2 regions of the Shewanella rhizosphaerae genome follow, and region 2 is predicted to be linked to the other one. Evidence: riboswitches for the same ligand, from Rfam matches in the RefSeq annotation. Region 2 holds a riboswitch; the other holds the start of a gene.
What was found. Region 2 has a riboswitch for thiamine pyrophosphate ahead of K0I63_RS08905 (TonB-dependent receptor). Riboswitches for the same ligand answer to the same signal wherever they lie in the genome.
Positions count from the first base shown of each region.

Region 1 (7,951 bases), 460 kb from region 2:
GCAGCCTGCGATACGTCTGGGCTTTAGGCAAGTGAAGGGACTCAGGCTGGAGGAGATCAAGATCCTTATCGCGGCGCGCCCCGAAGGCGGCTTTACCCGGGTCGAGCAGCTCTATGAGCTAGGTTTATCTCAGGGCTGTCTGACCCTGCTGGCCAGCGCCGATGCTCTGTTGACGCTGGCCGGGCATAGGTATCAGGCGCGCTGGCAACTCAGTGCCTATCAGCCGAGCCTTCCTCTGTTCGATGACTTGCCTGCTGTCGCCAGTGAGGTGGTGTTGCCGCCCCCAAGTGAGATGGCTGCCATGCAGAGCGACTATCGCCATCTGGGGCTCAGCCTGGGGCGCCATGTGATGGCTCAGCTTAGAGGGCTGGCGTCATTTGTGGGTTGTCGCCGCGCCTGTGAGTTAGTCGATTGTCGTCATGGGCAGCTTGTGCGTGTGGCGGGGGTGGTGGTGGGGCGCCAGCGTCCCGGTACCGCCTCTGGGGTCACCTTCGTGACCTTAGAAGATGAGACGGGCAACATCAATGTGATCGTCTGGAGCGCCACGGCCAGGGCGCAGCGTCAGCCATTTTTGACATCAAAAATTTTAAAGGTAACAGGGGTGCTTGAGACCCAGTCTGGCGTGTCACATGTTATCGCGGGTAGACTGGACGATCTATCGGCTCTGGTGAATGATTTTGAACTAAGTTCGCGGGATTTTCGTTAGTGGTCGCACGTTAATGATGCCACCCTGGCAAGCTACAACAGGCCGTCTAGGATTGTCCCTGTCATTGTGCTCGTCCTAGCCCTTTGAGGTATACTCATCGCCTTTGGTTTAACGATAGGCGTGAGTTTAGGCTCCAAATACCAGCAAAATGGCCGGGAGAGAAAGGGTGAAGTTTGTCTTGTTAACACACGAGCGGGAGTATGAGCGCCACAGTAACACAGGCCAGTTGGCGTTAGCCGCATTCCCTGAGCTGTGTCGCCGTGTGCCCTGGTCGCGGGTTACGCCCGATGAGGCGTTGAAGCAGGCCTGTGAATCGGGTGAAGCTCTGCTGCTCTTTCCAAAGGAGTACGATGCAGATGGGACGGACTCTGGTTCGAGAATGGGCTCGAGCGTGAACCAGGTTAGCACGCCCGAGCAACTTCAGCTTAAAAAGGATGGGGAGCAGGGCATGCGTCAGGTGATCATTCTTGATGCCACCTGGCAGGAGGCCAGAAAGATGATGCGTCAGAGCCCCTATCTGCAAGCGGCGAGAAGGCTGACGCTGCAGGAGAGCGAACCGTCACGCTATCGCCTAAGGCGGAATCAGTTATCTCAAGGTCTGTGCACCATAGAGTGCATCATTAGCCTGATGCACAGTTTAGGGATGAGCCAGGAGGCACAGCAGCTTGATGAGGCGTTTGATCTCTTTATGTTAGATCACCGTCAGGTAGACGCATAGGAAGTGGCTTAGGGCGCCGGCGAGGACAAACAGATGCCAGATGGCGTGATTATAGGGAATGCGTTTACCCACATAGAAGATCACCCCGGTGCTGTAGAAGATCCCGCCCGCCAGCAGTAGCTGAAAGCCCAGTGGCGTCATGGCTGCAAGCAGCTGCTTCATCACTATGACACACAACCAACCCATCACCAGATAAAGCACTAGGCTAAAGATCTTGAAGCGATGAATAAACAGCGTCTTGAACAGGATCCCGCCTAGGGCCAGACTCCAGATGGCGATGAGAATGGCATCGGCCTCGACACTGTCGAGCAGGATCTGCATCAGCGGCGTGTAGGTGCCGGCGATCAACAGATAGATGGCGCAGTGATCGGCTATCTTGAGTTTATGCTTTAACTTAGGTGCCGAGACGCTGTGATAGAGCGTTGAGCAGAGAAACAGGAGTATGATGCTCAAACAATAGAGTGCCAATCCTCCAAGTTGAAGATCGGTGAGCCTGTCCCATCCCTTATGCAGTGAAAACGCTAGCGCCAGAATACCTGCAATCACACCCAGGCCATGGCTGAGGGCGTTTGCCAGCTCTTCTGCGCGGCTATAGGGAGCGGCCGTAGCAGCAAAGCTGGGCTGACTATTCAGGCCGATCTCTTGGGGCTGTATGGTTTGTGGCGGCACGGACTGTGGTGGCATTAGACTCTCTAAAACTGGTTAGACCTCGTTAATGGTGAGTCTAACAGCATGCTGGTGCAAAAGAAATAATTAAGCGTACGTGTGTACGCTTAATTTTAATTTTGTTTTGTTAGTAATTGAATTTATTGTTTTTTGAATTTCACGCTGTTCACTATCTATCCTTGATTGAACTAAAGGCTTCTCTTCTTCTCTAAAATGCTAAGTTTTCTAAGGAAAGAATGAGTTGCTATTGCGAGTGCCCCCTAAGGATAGTCAATCTTCCTGGCTTGACCTCAATCTTAATCTAAACCTTAATGCTGATATTGATGTCGAGCAGTTAGCCTTCTGCCATCTCGTCAACGATCCATTAGCGAGAGAGCCTGTATCGAGTGAGGCATTAGTGAGTGAGCATGACCAGCAAGACGCTCAAGTTGAGATGCTTTTGGTTAAGGAGCTTTCGCTTAAGGAGCTTGTTCCTAACGCACCTCTTGAAGGCCCACTTTCTATTGCTATAGCTGCAAGGATTGGCTGGAAAGATCTGTCACTTTTCTTGGTCGTCTTGCTGGCGCATCTTGCATTGCTGGCTTTCTTGAGTTGGCAGTTTAAGGGGCCATATCTGGCTCAGGAATCAATTAAGCGAGACAAGCAGGCCATCAGCGCCTATATGCTGACTCAGGCAGAGTTTGATGCCATGAAGGCCAAATCTCGCCCTGCCGAGGTACCAGTAAACGCGCCGCTGACGAGCCAGCTAAATCACAGCCAACTAAGTCAAAGCCAGTTAGACCAAGGCGAGCCAAGGCAAGATACGCTTAATCAAAGGGGTGAAAGGACAGAGGACAATCTGGCGCCAGTTCCCGCTCAGCAAAGTGCCTCTCTGACTGAGTTAAATCCCGAGAAAGAGGCGTCAGCTACTCAAATTACTCGTTTCCAGCCCAATGTTGTCCAAACAAGGGTTGAGCCTTCCCTTGATTCAGCAGTTGATTCCTCTGAGTCTGGCATCGCGCCTAAAATCGAGGTGCCCGTTGACACTCAGAAAAAGAATGAAGCATTCTCCTTCGATGGTATGAAAGGTCTTAATCTGGAGAGGGGAGCAGCAGACTCGGGAGCGGTAAGCGCTGCAACTGGCGATTATATGGCGAGGCACAGACAGGCACAGCTGGACAAACTAGTTGAGCACGCCGCCGACAAGGCCACCCAGAAGCAGTCGATGAGCGAGATGGATGGCGAGATGAGGGTGTTAGCCTTGCCTAAGGAGAACGAGTATGAGACGGCAATCACCTTAGACAGCAAGTTGGACCCTAATCGCATCGTCAAGATAGGGGATACCTGTTATCGCGTGGTGAGTGTGGCGACACCAATTAACCCCCACGGGGAAAACTTAGGCTTCCCCTTTAAGTGTGGTGGCGACAAGGTGAAACAGGCGATTAAAGACTCCCTTGATAAGCATCTGAGTATGATGGGAGTAGAGATTAAAGATAAAAACTAGTGTGATATATTTTCAAGCTTAAATTAACATGATACTTTTATTTTATACAATTTATTGATTTTATTTTATTATTTGTTTCGATTAATTTGATTTCAGCTAGGGTTTAAAGGGGCTTGCCACCCTCAATCCCTTAGGTCTATACTGAGCCCCTCTTGTCGGAGTGCCATTAGGCTGAGACCGTTTATTCGGGATCCGTTGAACCTGATCAGGTTAGTCCCTGCGAAGGAAACAAGCATAATATGACCTTAGTGTCCCGCCGTTTTTTATCGGCCAATGGGATTAAAATCGCCGCAAATTTGGCGAGTGAAATCCCAGTGACACCCAGCATATTTTTGAATCAGGCCATTATCTGGCCCGGCTCAATGCCCTCAACGCCAAACTTCTCCAGACAAGCAACTTCATCTAACCCTATAGTGAGATTGCTTATGTCAACACGTCGTGAAATGCGAGCAGAGGCCCAGGCCTTTATCGATAACCTCAAACCCTTACAACACCCTAATTCGCAAAAATTTTATCTCAGCGGCAGCAGGCCGGATCTCAAGGTCGCTATGCGGCAGATCTTTCAGTCAGATACTCTGATTGGCGGCACGGCCGAGGCGCCTGTCTATGAGAAGAATCCCCCCATCACAGTCTATGACTGCGCCGGGCCCTATTCAGATCCCGAGGCTGATATCGATGTGCGCCAGGGGCTTGCAAAGCTGCGCAGCGAGTGGATTGCCGAGCGTGGCGATACCCAGGAACTCGAGCAAGTCAGCTCAGGTTTCACTCAGCAGCGTCTGGCCGATGAGGGGCTGGATCATCTGAGGTTTGAGCAGCTGCCCAAGCCAAGACGCGCCCTTGAAGGTAAGGTGGTGACTCAGATGCACTACGCCAGATGCGGCATCATCACCCCAGAGATGGAGTATGTTGCCCTGCGTGAGAATATGGCTCGCGAGAAAGTGACCGACGAGGTGCTCAATCAGCGGGCGCCGGGTGAGAGCTTCGGTGCCAAGCTAGGTGAGCCCATCACGCCGGAGTTTGTGCGTCAGGAGCTGGTGGCGGGCCGGGCAATTTTGCCGCTTAACATAAACCACCCTGAGGCCGAACCTATGATCATCGGCCGAAACTTCCTGGTGAAGGTCAACGCCAACATAGGTAATTCGGCGGTCACATCCTCCATCGAAGAGGAGGTGGAGAAGCTGGTGTGGGCCACCCGTTGGGGCGCAGATACTGTGATGGATCTCTCGACTGGTCGTTATATCCACGAGACCCGCGAGTGGATCATCCGCAACTCGCCGGTGCCCATCGGGACTGTGCCCATCTATCAGGCGCTGGAGAAGGTCAATGGCGTCGCCGAAGATCTCACCTGGGAGATCTTCAGAGATACCCTGATCGAGCAGGCGGAGCAGGGGGTGGATTATTTTACCATTCACGCCGGTGTGCTCCTGCGTTATGTGCCCATGACGGCCAAGCGCCTCACAGGCATAGTCTCTCGTGGCGGTTCCATCATGGCCAAGTGGTGCCTCTCTCACCACAAGGAAAACTTCCTCTATGAGCACTTCGATGAGATCTGTCAGCTGTGCGCCGCCTACGATGTCTCCCTCTCGTTGGGTGATGGCATGCGACCAGGCTCCATCGCCGATGCTAACGACGAGGCGCAGTTTGCCGAGTTGGAAACCTTAGGCGAGCTGGTTAAGAAGGCCTGGCAGTATGACGTGCAGACCATCATTGAAGGGCCGGGTCATATCCCGATGCAGCTTATCAAGGAGAACATGGATAAGCAGCTCAAGCTGTGTGACGAGGCGCCGTTTTATACCCTAGGCCCTCAGACCACCGACATTGCTCCAGGTTATGATCACTTCACCTCAGGCATAGGGGCGGCGATGATCGCCTGGTATGGCTGCGCCATGCTCTGCTACGTGACGCCCAAGGAGCATCTTGGTCTGCCAAACAAGGAAGATGTTAAGCAGGGGCTGATCGCCTATAAGATTGCCGCCCATGCTGGCGATGTGGCCAAGGGGCATCCCGGCGCGCAGATCCGCGACAACGCCTTGTCTAAGGCGAGGTTCGAGTTCCGCTGGGAAGATCAATACAACCTAGGATTGGATCCCGATACCGCCAGGGCGTATCACGACGAATCACTTCCGCAGGAGTCGGCCAAGGTCGCGCATTTCTGCTCCATGTGCGGTCCCAAGTTCTGCTCGATGAAGATCACCCAAGAGGTGCGCGAATACGCTGCGGCCCAAGCGATCGATGTAAGGGAGATTGAGGTGAGAGAGATTGAGGTTGAGCAGATTGACGTTACTGCTAGCGCGCCAAAGGCAGAGATCCAGCAAGGGATGGCGCAGATGTCGGCGCAGTTTAAGCAAAGTGGCAGCGAGCTCTATCACAGCGCGGTGAAGCAAAGCCCTGCCGTTGAAAGCGCCTCTCTTGAAAGTACCACTTTTGAAAGTACTGCTCTTGAAATTACGGCTCTCGAAAAAGCAGAAGAGGTGTAGCCATGTCCGCTAAAAAACCTATCGTCTGGACCATTGCCGGTTCAGACAGCGGGGGCGGTGCTGGCATTCAGGCAGATCTTGCGACCATGGCGGATCTGGACTGCCATGGTTGCAGCGTGATCACCTGCGTTACCGCGCAAAACTCGGTGGCGGTTAATGGTGTCGAGCCAGTGAGTGAGGCTATCTTGCTCGCTCAGCTCGATACCCTGCTGGCAGATCTGCCGCCAAGGGCGATCAAGATAGGGCTGCTTGCCAATCAGCGTCAGATTAATCTTATCGCCGATTGGCTGGCGACCCATATGGCGCCACTGAAAACGGATGATGGCCAGCCTATCCCGATTATTCTGGATCCCGTGATGGTAGCGTCCTGCGGCGATGCCTTGACTGGCGAATCTGCTGTTCAGGCCTCCGCTCAGCCCAAAACTAAACTCAAAACTAAGCCCAAAACTGAGCTCAAAACTGAGCCCAAGCACCTTGCCGGGTTGGATTTCACCCCCTTCGCTAAGCTGCTTACTCTTGTGACGCCGAACGCCAGCGAGTTTGGCAAGTTGGTGGGAAGCGAGGCGTCATCAAGTGATGAGATGCTAGCTCAGGCAAGCGCACTCTCAAGGCGCTTAGCCTGTAATCTGCTGATCACAGGCGGTGACAAGGGCTCGCTCTGGCATAGCGATAAGGCGGAAGATCTCTTTATCTGCAACGCGGTGGCGCATACCTCGCTGCTACATCAGCACACCAGCTTTTGCCTCAGCTGCGAGCGGGTGGATAACCCCAATCACCACGGTAGCGGCTGCACCTTGTCATCGGCGATCGCCAGCTTTCTGGCTCAGGGCTTGGTGCTACACGACGCCATCTTGCTCGCTAAAACCTATGTAGTCCAAGGCATAGCGTCGGCCAAGGCCTTGGGCGCCGGCGCCGGACCACTGGCGCGCACAGGTTGGCCCTCTGACCTGGCATCGCTTCCCCGTATCACAGAGTTGGCTGGCATCACTTCGTTAAGCTCTTCAGATCGTGCTTCAGATGCCTCCTCGATACTGAGTTTTCCAAGGCCTAGTTTCCCGGGGCTTAGTTTTCCAAGGCTTAAGCGTCCCATCGGGGTGTATCCTGTGGTGGATAATGTGAATACTTTGGAGCAGGTGCTGGCCGCCGGTGCCACCACGGCCCAGCTGAGGATCAAGCTGGAGGATGATGGCCAAGCAGCTAGCAATCAAGAAGAGAGCAAACAAGAAGAAAGCAAACAAGGGAAGGGCAAACAAGAAGAGGGCCAAGGTGCTGCCGCGTTAGAAGCGCAGATCCAAGCGGCAATCGCGCTGGGGCGCAAATATGATGCGCAGGTGTTTATCAACGATCACTGGCAGCTGGCGTTAAAGCATGGCGCCTTCGGTATCCATCTTGGGCAGGAAGATCTTTTTGAGGCGGATCTCGATAGGATCGCCGAGGCAGGGATCGCCCTGGGCGTCTCCAGCCATGGCGTGTTCGAGTTGGCGCTGGCCAGTCAGCTTAATCCATCCTATCTGGCCCTAGGGCATATCTTCCCCACATCGACGAAATCTATGCCTTCCAATCCTCAGGGGCTGAGTACGCTCGCGCGTATGGTTGCGCTTTGGACGCCCGATTGCCCCAGAGTTGCCATCGGCGGTATAGACGCTTCGCGTTTAGAGCTGGTTAAAGCAACAAACGTTGAGGCGGTGGCCGTGGTGCGCGCGGTGATTCAGGCTGACTCGCCGGGCGAGGCCTATACACAGCTGGCTAGGATGTGGGAGAAAGCCTATGTCACTCAATGATAAGGCATTTATTCAGTATTCACGGCAGATCATGTTGCCCGAGGTCGGCGAACTGGGCCAGCAAAGGCTGATGGAAGCAAGTGTCGCCATAGTCGGCGTCGGCGGCTTGGGCCAGCTCTG
Region 1 is NZ_CP080420.1:2,428,813-2,436,763, reverse strand. It holds gene K0I63_RS10895 (error-prone DNA polymerase) at 1-706, shown strand, start outside; gene K0I63_RS10890 (DTW domain-containing protein) at 873-1,424, shown strand; gene trhA (PAQR family membrane homeostasis protein TrhA) at 1,398-2,108, opposite strand; gene K0I63_RS10880 (hypothetical protein) at 2,488-3,573, shown strand; TPP riboswitch at 3,720-3,818, shown strand; gene thiC (phosphomethylpyrimidine synthase ThiC) at 3,999-6,050, shown strand; gene K0I63_RS10870 (bifunctional hydroxymethylpyrimidine kinase/phosphomethylpyrimidine kinase) at 6,053-7,831, shown strand; gene K0I63_RS10865 (HesA/MoeB/ThiF family protein) at 7,818-7,951, shown strand, end outside.
Region 1: it holds a riboswitch for thiamine pyrophosphate, as region 2 does, so the genes downstream of both, thiC (phosphomethylpyrimidine synthase ThiC) here and K0I63_RS08905 (TonB-dependent receptor) in region 2, are expected to answer to the same signal.

Region 2 (7,951 bases):
CATGGTGACCATTAAGGGAATAGAGATCAACCGGGTGGCCAAGCCCAGGATCAGCAAGAAGCCACCGACAAACTCGCTGCCGGCCGCCAGGGCCACCATCACCTCAGGCATGGGCAGACCCAGGCCCCACTCGGCGTTACCAAACCAGGCCGCCGTGTCGCTAAAGTGCGACAGCTTGTTGTAACCCGCCTGCATCAGCACGGGCGCCAAATAGAGCCTAAGTGCCAAGGCGGCGACACCGTCGAGCTGGGCGATCCCCTGGGTAAATTTAGCGTACAGTTTCTGCATAACCTCACTCTCTCATTATTTTGTCATTACCTAATAGACCCTTAGCTAATCATTTAAATTTCAGCAAGGATCAACAAAGGTAAAAAAAGCTATGTCCTGGAGGAGATGAACAGGCGAGATGAGACAAGCGAAACGAAACAGTTAACTTGAAATAAAGAAGGATAGAAGAGAGACAAAATTGTTGGAATGCGTTAACCCTGACGGATTAACAGACTCGGAAACAGAATCGGACGAAAAACGGCTCGTTAACCCACCAGCACCATGAAATCATCGAAACATTGCAGGTAGTCGCTCACGCTATGTGGCAGGCTGGCATCTGACTCGCCCTGCTTCTGCGGCTCTGCGTTCTCCACTGACTGCAGCACTGCCTTCTGCACTGTCTGCTTCAATATGCCCTCGCCCTGACTTGCCATCAACAGTGCCCAGCAGGCGGCGAAGTACCAGTAAAGCGCCAAGGCACTGGGAATGGCCGCGAGCGCCTTGTCGTTGAGCTTAGGATGGCCATTCAGGTAGCCGAGGATCAGCCAGTGGCGCTGCTCACTAGAGAGTCTGTGGGTTGCCAGCACACTGGCAAGATCCACCAAAGGGTGGGAGCTACAGGCGTATTCATAATCGATACACCAGAGCTTTCCCTGGCTCATCAGAAGGTTGTGGGGGTTAAGATCCCTATGGCTATACTGTGGCGCTAACTCACAGGCATTAAGTTGCTCTAGCACGGCATCGACTCGCTCCTGGTGCGCCTTAAGCGCTTGCCATCGCGTCTTCCAAGGCTCGAGATAGGATATGGGCAGATCCGTGCTCCCTACCGCATCAAGACTGGCTTTATCTGTGCTCGCCGCATCTAGGCTTTCGGCAATCATCTCTAGCTGGCCAATGTAGCTCTGCCACTGCTCTGTCACCGAAATGGGATTCTTGGGCAACGGCAATTGAGCTAGCCCCTTGAGCAGCTCGAGCAGCAACCCCTCGGCATCTGGCCGGGTGACGCACTCATCCTGCAGCGGATGGGCGGGGTTGGCCGTCATCAAACGGCTCCAATCTTCGCCTGTGTCGATAAAATGGCTGAGATAGCAACTGTTGCCCTGCGCCACATACAAGAGCGCTGGCGCTAGGCCTTGCTCTTCTGCTAGGCGCCAGTTGGCCACCTCATGGTCGCGGGCGCTGATCTGGCTGCTGGCCTGACTGTTGACCCGCAGCACCAGCTGCTGGTTATCGCGGCTTAGATGATAGTTTTGGTTGCTCAGTCCCCGCGAGAGCACCTGTATCTGTGTGCTCTCATTCAGTGGACAGCCAAGCTCGGAGAGCTGCAACTTAACCGCCTCGGGAAGGCTAACGCTCAGGCGCGCTAGCAAGGTGCTATTCGCGTCAGCACTACCGTCAGCCGACATCAGATCTCAGCCTCGACGAACAGAACGGCAAGACTCGCCCTAGTCATAGGAGTAGTCACCCTGACTTGGCTGCTGCATGCTGGTGCGCCATAGGAAATAGCCCCCTATCGCCATGCCCACATACAAGATGAACAGCATAGAGGTGAGCATCAGTCCCTTGTTAAGATAGAGGTAGATGGACACAAAATCGATAACCACCCAGTAGAGCCAGTTCTCCAGTACCTTGCGCGCCACCAGATAGGTGGTCATCACCGCAAAGCAGCTGGTTGCCGCGTCAAGATAGGGGTACGATGCCTGAGTGTGGGTTGCCATCAAATGGCCGACCACCAGGGAAACCACGGTTGTCGCGACGATCAGGTAGAGATGCCGCCCAAGCGACCAGCTGACCACCTCGACCCCGTGATCTTCACCGCCGCCATAGCGCCACAGCCAGAAACCGTAGCCAGCCATCGCCATGTAGTAGACGTTGAGCAGCGACTCCATCAGCAGGGAGACCTCCCAAAACAGCAAGGTGTAGATGGCGGTGCTGACAAAGGCAGCCGCCCAGCACCAGATGTTGCCGCGCATCGCCAGCGCCAGATAGGCCAGTGCCAAGACCACGGCAACAGCCTCCCACGCCGTCATGGCATTGGCCTGCTCGAAGGCCTGGGTCAAGGTGCTGACCAATGCGGACCAGAAATCTATCATAGGATGTGTGTCGCTCCCTAATTGCGCCTTAAGGCCCTATTCCTGATGGGACAGGTCCAGCTCGCCACCGATAAACTTGACCACGAAGACCGCCTTGCCCCACTTCTCGTGAGCGGCTTCCATCTCGGTGGCCAACATCTGCATCACTTCGCCATATTCGCCGCACACCTGAGTGGCCATGGCATTGGTGCGGCGCTCGATATTGGTGTAAGTGTCAACGCGGCCGATGAACCACTTGATGGGATCGATATAGCTATCCTTGAGGGGATACATGCTGATTTCAGCGGTTAATTTCATCTTAACTCCTTAAGGGGGCGAGCCCTGCCCGCCCCTACAACGATTAGCAACAGCAAAGCGCCAATTACATAAACTTGACGTTGACAGTGACACCTAACTGGCGAGGATCGCCGTAGCGGATATATTGCTTATCGGCCCAGCCATTATCCGGCTCGTTACCGAAATAGAAGCCGCGCACGCCATACTTCTCATCAAACAGGTTACGACCCCAGAGATAAGCCGACCAGGTCTCTGTCTCGTAGCCGACACGGGCATTGAAGATAGTATAGGGTTCTGACTTAGAGTCGTTGCTGTCTGAGTAGTAGAACTCGCTCTTACCACTGGTAGTCAGATTGGCAAACCAACCCAGATCGCTGCGATAGGTCGCCCCGGCGCTATAGGTAAGATTAGGTGAGTGAGCCAGTTCGCGGCCAGTGAGATCCACCAACCCACCGTATTTATCCTGATAGGCGTAATCGCCGTAGGCGGTCTCTAGCCAGCCTAGCGTGCCGTATAACTTAAGATTATCAGTGGCATACCAATTGGCTTCCAGCTCGGCGCCGTAGTTGTGTGAGCTACCGGCGTTTTCGACGTAGAGGATAAACTTCTGTGGTTCGTCAGGGTTTTGCTGCGAGGCAGAGACCTGCTGATCGCGTCTGTCCATGTAAAACAGCGAGAAGTGAGTGGTCGCGTCGCCATCTAGCCACTCCGACTTGAGGCCCAGCTCATAGTTGTACAGAGTCTCGGCCTGGAACTCCTTCTTATCGCTCAGGGAAGCCGGCAGCGACATGTTAAAGCCACCCGCCTTGTAGCCACGGGCGATACGGGCATAGGCTTGTTGGCCTGGACTGAGGGTCTTGCTCAGGGCAATATGACCGCCCCACATGTTCTCTGAGGGCTCGAAGGCATCTTTGTCCGAGTCGCTGTAATCGCTCTCGCGGCGCTCCAGACGGGCACCCACTGACAACGCGTAGCCATTGCCTAAGTCGCTGTCTAACTGGGCGAAAACTGCCAAGTTAGTCGCTTCATATTCGGCCAGAAGTCTGTCTTCCCAGCCGTTATAGACTTCGAGAGTGTCGTTGTCTTCTGTGAGTCTCAGACCATAGACGCCCACCAACCAATCGGTGCTGCCATTGAAGATACGTCCCGCCTCGGTAGAGCTCAGACGAAACTCCTGAGACAGCGTGGTTCTGTCACCCAGCTTGTTCCAGGTGTAGTCGTACTGACAAGGTTCACCTTCGCAGCTGCGGGCCGCCCAAAACTCTGGGTTGGCCCAGTCGCCGTCGTAGCCGTGGTGAGTATCACTCTGAGCCATTGAGCTTAGTGAGACCAGCTCGAAGCTGTCGGCGCCTGAGTAAGTCAACTTAAGCGAGCCACCCGTGGTGCGCTGCTTGTCGACACCCGGCTCATCTGTGAGGGTATCGAAACCGTTGTTGTCCAATGTCCAGGCATCGTAGCCGTTGTTAAAGTCGGCGTGCATCAGGCTGAGATCGGCCACCAAATCGTCAGTGGCATACCAGCGCAGCTTAATGCGACCGGTAAATTCATCTCTGCCGTTGGTGTCATCTCGGCCCAGGTAAAGGTTGTCGCGATAGCCGTTCTGCTCATGTTGCTGCAGCGATACGCGATACAAAAGCTTGCCCGAATCACTCAACGGACCTGAGCTGAAGCCGCTATAAGTGCGCAGGTTATCGTCACCCAGTTGCAGCTCGGCGCCATGCTCAAATACCGAGGTAGGATCGTTACTCTTAAGGTAGATAAGACCGGCTAAGGCGTTGGCGCCATAACGCGTGCCCTGTGGACCGCGAAGCACCTCGACCTGCTGCAGATCATACATGCTGGAGATCATCCCAAGGCCCGACATGTCGATGTCGTCTATGATGTAGCCAACCGAAGAGTTAGGTGCGCCCTGATACTCCTCCTGCTCGCCCACACCACGGATCTGGAAATATTTCGCCCGCGAGCTGCCGCCAGACCAGTTGAAGTTGGCGATGCCGTTGAGTACGTCTTCAAAGTGCTGGGCGCCCTCATCCTCAATTTGCTGTTGATCTATGACGCTGATGCTAGAGGGCATCTTGTCCAGGCTAGACTGGCGAAAATCGGAGGTGACGACAATCACTTCCATCTCGTCGTTGGCTGGCGGCGTATCGCTCGCCATCAGGCTGGTATGAGTTAACGCCGCCGCGACGGCAAGGGCGATGGGTGAATAAGATTTTAATGTAAACATAGGACCTCAAATCAATATTGAGATCCGGCACTTAAGAAAGCGAGAAAGAATGCACAGACAGATTGTGTTAAATCTAGTGATGTGGCCCATTCCTACGCCGGTATTAGCCGGATCAGGTTCTAAGGGTTCGTCCCGCGGACATCTCAGTCAATCGCTAAGCTATGGCTTGGCGTTAACACCCCTTGGCGAGGCCGATTATACATGACTCATACAAAGAGTTGACATTTTTAACGCAATATTTGCGCGTGATCCATAAAAAAACGCCAGCATTGCTGACGTTTTCATCAAATCATTCGCTCGACTCATTCCTGAAAGCGATTTTTAATTGGAAATGGCCTCTCGCACATAGAGTTCACAACGTACCGCGGTGGCATTGGGCGACAGCGCCGTCACTTGCATCTGCTGCTTGCCATGAAGCTTAAGGGACTTCCAACTCACCCCCTCATCCTCTACCGTCGCGCCATTGATATCGTACCAGGTGAACTTATATTGCAGGCGCTGATCCTTTGGCGACTTACTGATGATGGTGCCTCGTGCTCTCAAGAAACCCGCCTCGGCTTGGGCGGTCACCGCGCTGACATCCACATCTGACTGGAAGGAGCCGTTATCGACCCGAACCTCACCGGTGGAGCTGGTCATGATGCCGCCGGTATGGGGCGCACAGGCGCTCAGTCCCAGCAACAAGCAGCCTAACACTAATCCTTTGTTCATCACTATTCTCCTTACGCTACACCTTAACATCTATTCGATAAGAAAATGGGCACGGGCGGTGGCAATCAAGGCCTTACGGTTGGTTTGCCAGCAGTTGATGTTTACGTTCGCCACACGGCGTCCCTGACGGGTGATCTTACACTCGGCGAAGCTATCTCTGTGATGGCCCGCTCTCAGGTAATCGATTGAGAAATCGACGATTTTTGGCACCTTGGTGGTCTGCATAAACACCATAAGCTGCACGATCGCCGACATCTCCATGAATCCTGCGATCACACCGCCATGAATGGCTGGCAGGGTTGGATTACCGATATTTTCATCTTTCTTCGGCAAGTGAAACACCAGCTCGTCACCGAAGCGCGCCACCTGCATGCCGATAAACTTAGCATATGGAACATGCGCCAGCAGGTGACCAAAATCGTTCAGCTCCGTGGCCTTCTTGACGATATCTTTGACGTTTAATGCCTGATTGGCTTCTGGCGTGACCATAGTCATTTCCCCTCTCCCATCAAGGCCTGTCTGAAGGCGTCACCCACCATCTCGGGGCTGATACGCATGAAAGAACCCACCGCATGGGCAATAGGATCATCGATAGAATCCTGATAGGCGATGGCGCGGGTAAAGGCCACGCTCGAAGAGAGCTTGTAACACTCGGCAAAGCCATAGACGCTCTTGTTGGGTTCGGCAGGTTTCATATAGTCGACCCGCAGATCCAGCGTCGGCGACAACTCCAGCGACTTGTACTTATCGAAGATATTGCAGACCACGGCTGTGCCGCAGGCGGTGTCCATCAGGGTGGTGATCACCCCGCCATGTATCACGCCTGTGTCTGGGTAACCGATAAGCTCACTGCTGTAGGGCAGCTCGATCAGCACATGCTGCTCGCTGGCTTCGAGCACACTGAGCCCAAGTCTGCGACACTGCACTAGCTGACCGACGAAGCGGGTCGCCAAGTCGGTCAGCGGGAAAAAATCAGGGTTTGTCTTCATTACTCTACACAGTCCAAGAATAGTCTGGGATTAACGCGACACTAGCGGCCCCAGGAAATCACCGCCTAACAGGTGCATATGGATATGGAAGACTTCCTGGCCGCCATGCTTGTTGCAGTTCATGATGAGACGATACCCATCCTCTGCGATGCCGGCTTCATCGGCCAGCTTGGCCGCTACCGTCATCATGCGCCCCAGAGCCTTCTCGTCCGATGCCTTGACATCGTTAACCGTCGGGATCAGGTGATTGGGGATGATCAGAATATGGGTTGGCGCCTTAGGCTGAATGTCACGAAAGGCGGTGACCAATTCATCTTGGTACAGGATATCGGCGGGAATTTCGCGTCTAATAATTTTACTGAAAATGGTCTCTTCGGCCATTGCACTATCCTCGATATGACGTTAATCCTGTCAGTATACTCACAAATAAGCTGTTTGTGATCCATCATATAAATAAAGGAGTTAACTCAATCAACGAGTGATGATTTTTTAGCTCGGAGAATGGAAGAGCCCACCTGGATAACCAAGTGGACCCTATAAAAAGCGGGGCTATGAAAAGTGGGCGCTATGAAATTAGGCGGCAGCGTAATTAGCAGCACGGCGCTGAACACGGCCGACCACCCCATCGATGTTAGCGACTATTTAATCGAATGCTAATCTATCGCTGTTCATCTTATCTTGCTGTTTAAGCTGCTTGAGATCCTCGCGCTCGGCTTCGATCTGCAATAACTTGGGCGCCTTGAAGGTTAACTTTATATAGGCATCTTGGCGGGTCTTGGCCACCTGCTCCAATGACACATTGGTGCCATCGTCGGTAAAGCCATACCAGCGCTTGCCGTAGCAGCTTCCCTGCAACACACATCTGTAAGAACTCATCTCACTACCAATGAACTCTGTGGTTTGATAGCCGGTATCGAGCAGTGATTGCTTAATAAAATTGAAATCTTCTTTATAGTCATCATCATACAAGCCATACTTCTTACTCGTCATGGTGACTTTTAACAGCCCATGTTGCTTGTCGGCATAGAGCACATAGTCATTGGCTAGAGACAAAGACTTAGGTAATACATGGGTTTCAACCCGAAGCTCATCTCCCTGGCGTTTGACCTCGCCATACTGGCTGACGCCTTCACCCCAGTTCAGCCCAAAAGGCGCCATTCCATGTGCATAAAGCGGCGCTAACACTACTAACAATGCTAACTTCTTCATCGTACCTATTCAGCAAGTCAAAAACTTGACGAATTCTACCCTATTGGGCTGCGACACGAAACCAAACACAATTAAAAACCTATAAAAAATAAAAGGTTAACCAAAGTTAACCTTAGGTAATATAGATGTTAAATTTGAACTCGCCGGCATCATACAAAAGTGCTAAGCGCTATGCATAC
Region 2 is NZ_CP080420.1:1,972,335-1,980,285, reverse strand. It holds gene K0I63_RS08925 (HvfX family Cu-binding RiPP maturation protein) at 1-288, opposite strand, end outside; gene K0I63_RS08920 (phosphotransferase) at 534-1,673, opposite strand; gene pnuC (nicotinamide riboside transporter PnuC) at 1,713-2,360, opposite strand; gene K0I63_RS08910 (YkoF family thiamine/hydroxymethylpyrimidine-binding protein) at 2,397-2,657, opposite strand; gene K0I63_RS08905 (TonB-dependent receptor) at 2,722-4,863, opposite strand; TPP riboswitch at 4,936-5,056, opposite strand; gene K0I63_RS08900 (YcfL family putative periplasmic lipoprotein) at 5,185-5,574, opposite strand; gene K0I63_RS08895 (PaaI family thioesterase) at 5,605-6,069, opposite strand; gene K0I63_RS08890 (PaaI family thioesterase) at 6,066-6,563, opposite strand; gene hinT (purine nucleoside phosphoramidase) at 6,594-6,944, opposite strand; gene K0I63_RS08880 (hypothetical protein) at 7,206-7,757, opposite strand.